DNA from 3 places in the Streptomyces sp. NPDC058872 genome. Region 3 is predicted to be linked to each of the others. Evidence: riboswitches for the same ligand, from Rfam matches in the RefSeq annotation. Region 3 holds a riboswitch; each other region holds the start of a gene.
What was found. A riboswitch is a leader RNA that binds a small molecule or an ion and turns the genes downstream of it on or off. The one in region 3 is predicted to bind thiamine pyrophosphate.

Region 1: it holds a riboswitch for thiamine pyrophosphate, as region 3 does, so the genes downstream of both, thiO (glycine oxidase ThiO) here and thiC (phosphomethylpyrimidine synthase ThiC) in region 3, are expected to answer to the same signal.
Region 2: it holds a riboswitch for thiamine pyrophosphate, as region 3 does, so the genes downstream of both, ACFW22_RS22580 (thiamine ABC transporter substrate binding subunit) here and thiC (phosphomethylpyrimidine synthase ThiC) in region 3, are expected to answer to the same signal.

Annotation. Positions count from the first base shown of each region.
Region 1 is NZ_JBHYMK010000001.1:19,395-21,653, reverse strand. Features, by position in the region: gene ACFW22_RS00110 (NAD(P)/FAD-dependent oxidoreductase) at 1-1,100, opposite strand, end outside; TPP riboswitch at 1,194-1,306, shown strand; gene thiO (glycine oxidase ThiO) at 1,304-2,259, shown strand, end outside.
Region 2 is NZ_JBHYMK010000036.1:41,761-44,019, forward strand. Features, by position in the region: gene ACFW22_RS22580 (thiamine ABC transporter substrate binding subunit) at 28-1,122, opposite strand; TPP riboswitch at 1,206-1,316, opposite strand; gene rlmN (23S rRNA (adenine(2503)-C(2))-methyltransferase RlmN) at 1,346-2,259, opposite strand, start outside.
Region 3 is NZ_JBHYMK010000010.1:100,112-102,370, reverse strand. Features, by position in the region: gene ACFW22_RS08855 (YibE/F family protein) at 1-752, opposite strand, end outside; TPP riboswitch at 825-971, shown strand; gene thiC (phosphomethylpyrimidine synthase ThiC) at 965-2,259, shown strand, end outside.

The DNA.
Region 1 (2,259 bases), on a different contig from region 3:
GCGAGGAGGGCCACCGGCACCCCGTCCCGCAGCCAGAGCACGGACCAGGACGGGTCGGCGGGGTCTCCGCGCCACAGCAGTCCGTCGGCGCCCCCGTGGTGTCCCGCGTACTGGACGAAGCGTCCGAACTGCTCGGACCAGAAGTACGGGACCGGGTCGTAGGGCGCGTCGTCGGAGCCGGTGATCGCCGCGGCGACCGTGCGCGGGCCCTGGAGCGCGTTGTCCCAGTGGTGGACGAGGAGGCGCCTTCCGTAACGGGCCGAGGGGAAGGAGGCGCAGTCCCCGACCGCGTACACGTCGGGCAGGGAGGTGCGCAGGCGGTCATCGGCGGTGATGGCGCCGCCCGGGTCGAGGGCGATGCCGGAGCCGGTGAGCCAGTGCGTGGCGGGGCGGGCGCCGATGCCGACCACGACGGCGTCGGCGGGGATCTCCCGGCCGTCGTCCAGGACGACGCGGCCGGGCCGGACGGTGTCCACGCGCGCACGGGTCAGAAGGGCGGCACCGCTCTCCTCGTACCAGGCGGCCATCGGGGTGGCGACCTCGGCGGGCAGGACCCCGGCGAGCGGCCGGTCGGCGGCCTCGACGACGGTGACGGCACAGCCCGCCCCGCGCGCGGCGGTGGCGAATTCGGCGCCGATCCAGCCGGCGCCGACGACCACGACGGAACGACGCTGCTCCAGGACGGGGCCGAGGCGCACGGCGTCGTCGAGGGTGCGCAGCAGGTGGACCCCCGGGACGCCCTCGGTGCCGGGGAGGGTGACGGGGTGGGCGCCGGTGGCGATGACCAGGGTGTCGTAGGCGACGGGTCCGGACTCGGTGTCGATCTGGTGGTCGGCGGCGCGCAGTCCGGTGACGTCGAGGCCGAGGCGGAGTTCGATGCCGAGGTCTTCGAAGTCGACCTCGAAGGCGGAGCCCTCGGCCTTGCCGAGGAGGACCGCCTTGGAGAGCGGGGGTCGGTCGTAGGGCTGGTGGGGTTCGGCCCCGATGAGGGTGACGGGGCCGGTGAAGCCCTGCTCGCGCAGGGCGACGGCGGTCTGGACGCCCGCCATTCCGGCGCCGACGATCACGACGTGCTGCTGGGCCTGCTTCTGCTCGCTCACCCGCCCAGCTTATGCATCTGACGGTTCATCAGAAAAGTGAGGGGGCGGGAGGGCCTGTGGTCCTCCGACGGCGTCGGGCTAGTCTGACGGGCGTAAAGCACTCGCGGGAGCCCGGACGACCGGGCTGAGAGGGAGGCTGGGACGGCCTCCGACCGTACGAACCTGATCCGGGTCATGCCGGCGAAGGGAGGGGCTGGACGCCCATGCGTTCTTCCGATGTCCTCGTGGTCGGGGGCGGCATCATCGGCCTGGTCACGGCCTGGCGTGCCGCGCAGCGCGGACTGCGCACCGCCGTCGTCGACCCCGATCCGGGCGGCGGGGCCGCGCAGGTCGCGGCCGGGATGCTCGCCGCCGTCACCGAACTGCACTACGGCGAGGAGACCCTGCTCGGGCTCAACCTCGCCTCCGCCGCGCGCTACCCCTCGTTCGTCGCCGAGCTGGAGGAGCACACCGGCCACGACGTCGGCTACCGCGCCTGCGGCACCCTCGCCGTCGCGCTCGACGCCGACGACCGCGCCCACCTGCGTGAACTGCACGCCCTCCAGACCCGCTGCGGTCTGGTCTCGGAATGGCTCAGCGGCCGGGACTGCCGCCGCCTGGAGCCGATGCTGGCACCCGGCGTCCGGGGCGGGCTCCGGGTCGACGGCGACCACCAGGTCGACCCGCGCCGGCTGACCGCCGCGCTCCTCCTCGCCTGCGAACGGGCCGGGGTCGCCTTCCACCGCACCCTCGCGGAGCGGCTCGCGGTGGCGCGGGACCGGGCGCGCGGCGCGGTGCTCGCCGGTGGCGGGGAACTGGCGGCCGATCAGGTCGTCCTCGCCGCGGGCAGCCTCAGCGGACGCCTGGCGGGCGTGCCGGAGGAGGCGCTGCCGCCGGTCCGCCCCGTGAAGGGCCAGGTCCTGCGGCTCCGGGTGCCGACCGCGTACGCCCCCTTCCTCTCCCGCACCGTCCGGGCCGTCGTCCGCGGCAGCCACGTCTACCTGGTGCCCCGCGAGAACGGCGAGCTCGTGGTCGGCGCCACCAGCGAGGAACTGGGCTGGGACACGACGGTGACGGCGGGCGGGGTGTACGAGTTGCTGCGCGACGCCCACGAGCTCGTCCCCGGCATCACCGAACTGCCGCTCACCGAGACCCGGGCCGGATTGCGCCCCGGATCCCC
Region 2 (2,259 bases), on a different contig from region 3:
GCGCCGCGTTCCCCCGGACGGCCCGTCCTACTTCAGGACGAGCGACGACCACTGCTGGATCCACGGGTCACGCTTCTCGGCGATCTTCTCGGGCGCCATGGTCTCCGGCTTCTCGACGACCACGCCGTGCTGGGTGAAGAGCTCCGGCAGCGCCGCGTCCTGCACCACCGGGTTGACGAACATCTGGAGCGGCATGTCCTCCTGGAACTCCTTCGAGATCAGGAAGTCGATCAGCGCCTTGCCGCCCTCGGGGTTCTTGGCCCCGTTCAGCAGGCCCGCGAACTCGGTCTGCCGGAAGCAGGTGCCGGTGGAGACCCCGGTGGGGGCCACCTTCGGCTGCGGCTCGCCGTAGAGCACCTCGACCGGCGGGCTGGAGGCGTACGACACGACGAGCGGCCGGTCGCCCTTGGCCTGCTTGCCGCCGGCCGAGCCGGAGAACTCCTGGTTGTAGGCGAGCTCCCAGCTGTCGACGGTCTTCACGCCGTTGGCCTTGAGCTTCTTCCAGTACTCGGGCCAGCCCTCGTCGCCGTAGGCGGCGGCCGTGCCGAGGAGGAAGCCCAGGCCCGGGGAGGACCGCTCGGGGTTCTCGACCACCAGCAGGTCCTTGTACTCCGGCTTCGCCAGGTCGTCGAAGGTCACCGGCGGCGCCAGCTTCTTGCCCTCGAAGTACGCCTTGTCGTAGTTGACGCAGATGTCACCGGAGTCGATCGGGGTGACCCGGTGCTCCTCGTCGAGCCGGTACACCGCCGGCACCCGGTCCAGGCCCTTCGCCTCGTACGGGACGAAGATCCCGTTGTCGAGGGCGCGGGACAGCAGCGTGTTGTCGACGCCGAAGAAGACGTCGCCCTGCGGGGACCCCTTGGTCAGGATCTCCTTGTTGACGGCCTCGCCCGCGTCACCGCTCTTGAGGACCTTGACCTTGAAGCCGGTCCGCTTCGTGAACTCCGCCAGCACCTCCTCGGAGGCGTTGAAGGAGTCGTGGCTGACGAGGGTGACGGTCTTGGGCGCGGGCGCCTCGGTCTTGCCCGCCGTGCTCCCCGCGTCCTCGGCGCCGCACGCGGCGAGGCTGGTGACGCCGAGCGCCGCGACGAACGCGACGGCAGCGGCCTTCTTGATGCTCACTGGTTTTCCTCCTGGGCATGACCAGGAAGAGACGCGGCCCCGCCCGCACCCGGCGGAGGCCGGACGCGGGCAGGGCGCAACAGCTTGAGTTACGACCGAACTTCCTACCCAGAATGACCTGGGCGAGGTTCAGAGGGTCTGCGGTCCTACGGTGACCGCACTCTCAGCGCTGTGGCGCTCCCCTGTCGGAATATGGAGATGTGTTCGAGCTCAGACTACAAGGTCAGCGCTCGGCGGCCGCGAGCTGTCCACAGGCACCGTCGATCTCCTGTCCCCGGGTGTCCCGAACGGTCACCGGAACCCCGTGGCGGGCGATGGCCTCGACGAAGGCCTTCTCGTCCTCCGGCCGCGACGCCGTCCACTTCGACCCGGGCGTCGGGTTCAGCGGGATCAGGTTGACGTGCACCCGCTTGCCCTTGAGCAGCCGGCCGAGCAGGTCGCCCCTCCACGCCTGGTCGTTGATGTCCCGGATGAGGGCGTACTCGATGGAGATCCGGCGCCCGGACTTCTCGGCGTACTCCCAGGCCGCGTCCAGGACCTCCCGCACCTTCCACCGCGTGTTGACGGGCACGAGGGTGTCGCGCAGCTCGTCGTCCGGGGCGTGCAGCGACACCGCGAGGCGGCACTTGAAGCCTTCGTCGGCGAAGCGGAGCATCGCCGGCACGAGGCCGACGGTGGAGACGGTGATGCCGCGCTGCGACAGCCCGAGCCCGTCCGGCTCGGGGTCCGTGAGCCGGCGGATCGCCCCGACCACGCGCTTGTAGTTGGCGAGCGGCTCGCCCATGCCCATGAAGACGATGTTGGAGAGCCGCGCCGGGCCACCGGGCACCTCGCCGTCGCGCAGGGCCCGCATCCCGTCCACGATCTGGTGCACGATCTCGGCGGTCGACAGGTTCCGGTCGAGGCCGGCCTGTCCGGTCGCGCAGAACGGACAGTTCATGCCGCAGCCGGCCTGCGAGGAGATGCACATGGTCACCCGGTCCGGGTAGCGCATGAGCACCGACTCCACGAGCGTGCCGTCGTGCAGTCGCCACAGGGTCTTGCGGGTGGTGTCGTCGTCGCACGAGATGTGTCGCACCACGGACATCAGATCGGGCAGCAGCTCCCCGGCCAGCTTCTCCCGCGAGGCGGCCGGGA
Region 3 (2,259 bases):
GCGACCGAGGTGCGGGCCGACAGACCGTGGCACATGTAGAGCGCGATCAGCATGATCGCACTCGACCCGACCACCGCCACGACCAGTGGATTCGATCCCTGCAGGATGGCCGGCAGAATGAAGAGCGTCAGCACGAGGAAGCTCACCGCCAGCGCGATGAGCGCCATCACCCCCCGCATCCGGCCGACCACCACGACCGCCACGGCGAAGATGCCGGCGAGGAGCGCCATCGGCAGCTTCCGGTTCACATCGGTCACCGAGTACTGCAGGTCGTGCGGGGCATCGGGGGCGTACGCCACCACCACGCCCTGTCCCTCGTGCAGCTGGCGCGGCGCGTCCGGCTGCACGATCTCGACGAAGGTGCGCCCCTTGTCCGGGCCGGTGGTCACCTCCACGGTCGCCTTCTCGCACTGTTCCTGCTGCGCGTTGACCGCCTCGCGGCCTTCCGGCGTCGAGGTGTCGCCGGTCGGCGGCACCTGGGCGGCGTTCACGTCCGCGCAGTCGACGCGCTCGACGGAGACGACCTCGCCCTGTTGGGTCTGCCGGTCGAAGCCGACCCCGGTGCGCTCGTGCGCCGGGGTGCCGCCCGGCCACAGGACGACCAGCCCCACCGCGACGGCGGTGGCGAAGGGGATCAGAACCGCGGCGATCACCTTGCGCAGATGCCGTGAGACGGGCTCGGCGGGACCGTGGCTGTGGGCATGGGAGTGTCCGTGGCCATGAGGCTCGGGTGCGTGAGGGGGGGAAGTCACTGACCGATCATCGCAAGAACGCGTGGGGGCCCACTGTTCAGCACGCCCGGGATGACGCTAGCGTGGTGCCACCTTTGCACACGCGGGAGCTCGGAGCACCGGGCTGAGAGGGCGCTGATCACCGTACGCACGGACCGATGTCCGTACGGGAAGAGGCTGCGCCGACCGCCGAACCTGTTACCGGGTAATGCCGGCGTAGGGAGATCGGTCTCATGACCATTCAGGATGCACGCACGCCTGCCTCCGACCAGAACGGCCAGGGCGAGCGCACGCCGGGCTGGCACAAGGGGTACGTCGAGGGCTCACGCCCCGACCTCCGGGTGCCCGTACGGCAGGTGCACCTCACCAACGGCAAGGACGTCACCCTGTACGACACGTCCGGTCCGTACACCGACCCCGCCATCGACACCGATGTCCGGCGGGGTCTTTCCCCGCTGCGCGAGAACTGGATCATCGCGCGCGGCGACACCGAAGAGTACGCGGGCCGTCCGGTCCGCCCCGAGGACGACGGCATCAAGCACACCTCTCCGCGGGGCGGCGGCCTGAAGAACCTCGACGCCGTCTTCCCCGGCCGCCCGCGCCTGCCGCGCCGGGGACGGGAGGGGCAGGCGGTGACCCAGCTCGCGTACGCCCGCCGGGGTGAGATCACCCCGGAGATGGAGTACGTCGCGATCCGCGAGAACGTCTCCCCCGAGGTCGTACGGGAGGAGATCGCCGCGGGCCGTGCCGTCTTGCCGGCGAACGTCAACCACCCGGAGATCGAGCCGATGATCATCGGCAAGCGGTTCCTGGTGAAGGTCAACGCCAACATCGGCAACTCCGCCGTCACCTCCTCCATCGAGGAGGAGGTGGAGAAGATGACCTGGGCGACCCGCTGGGGTGCCGATACGGTCATGGACCTGTCCACCGGTCGCAACATCCACACCACCCGCGAATGGGTGCTGCGCAACTCGCCCGTGCCGATCGGAACCGTGCCGCTCTACCAGGCGCTGGAGAAGGTCGATGGCAAGGCCGAGGAGCTGACCTGGGAGATCTACAAGGACACGGTCATCGAGCAGGCCGAGCAGGGCGTCGACTACATGACGGTGCACGCCGGCGTGCTACTGCCCTACGTGCCGCTCACGGCACGGCGCAAGACCGGCATCGTCTCCCGCGGTGGTTCGATCATGGCCGCTTGGTGCCTCGCGCACCACAAGGAGAACTTCCTCTACACGAACTTCGAGGAACTCTGCGAGATCCTGGCGGCGTACGACGTCACCTACTCGCTCGGCGACGGCCTGCGTCCCGGCTCGATCGCGGACGCCAACGACGATGCGCAGTTCGCGGAACTGCGCACGCTCGGTGAGTTGAACACGATCGCCAAGCGGCACAACGTGCAGACGATGATCGAGGGCCCGGGCCACGTCCCGATGCACAAGATCAAGGAGAACATCGACCTCCAGCAGGAGATCTGCGAGGAGGCGCCGTTCTACACGCTCGGCCCGCTCACCACGGACGTCGCGCCCGC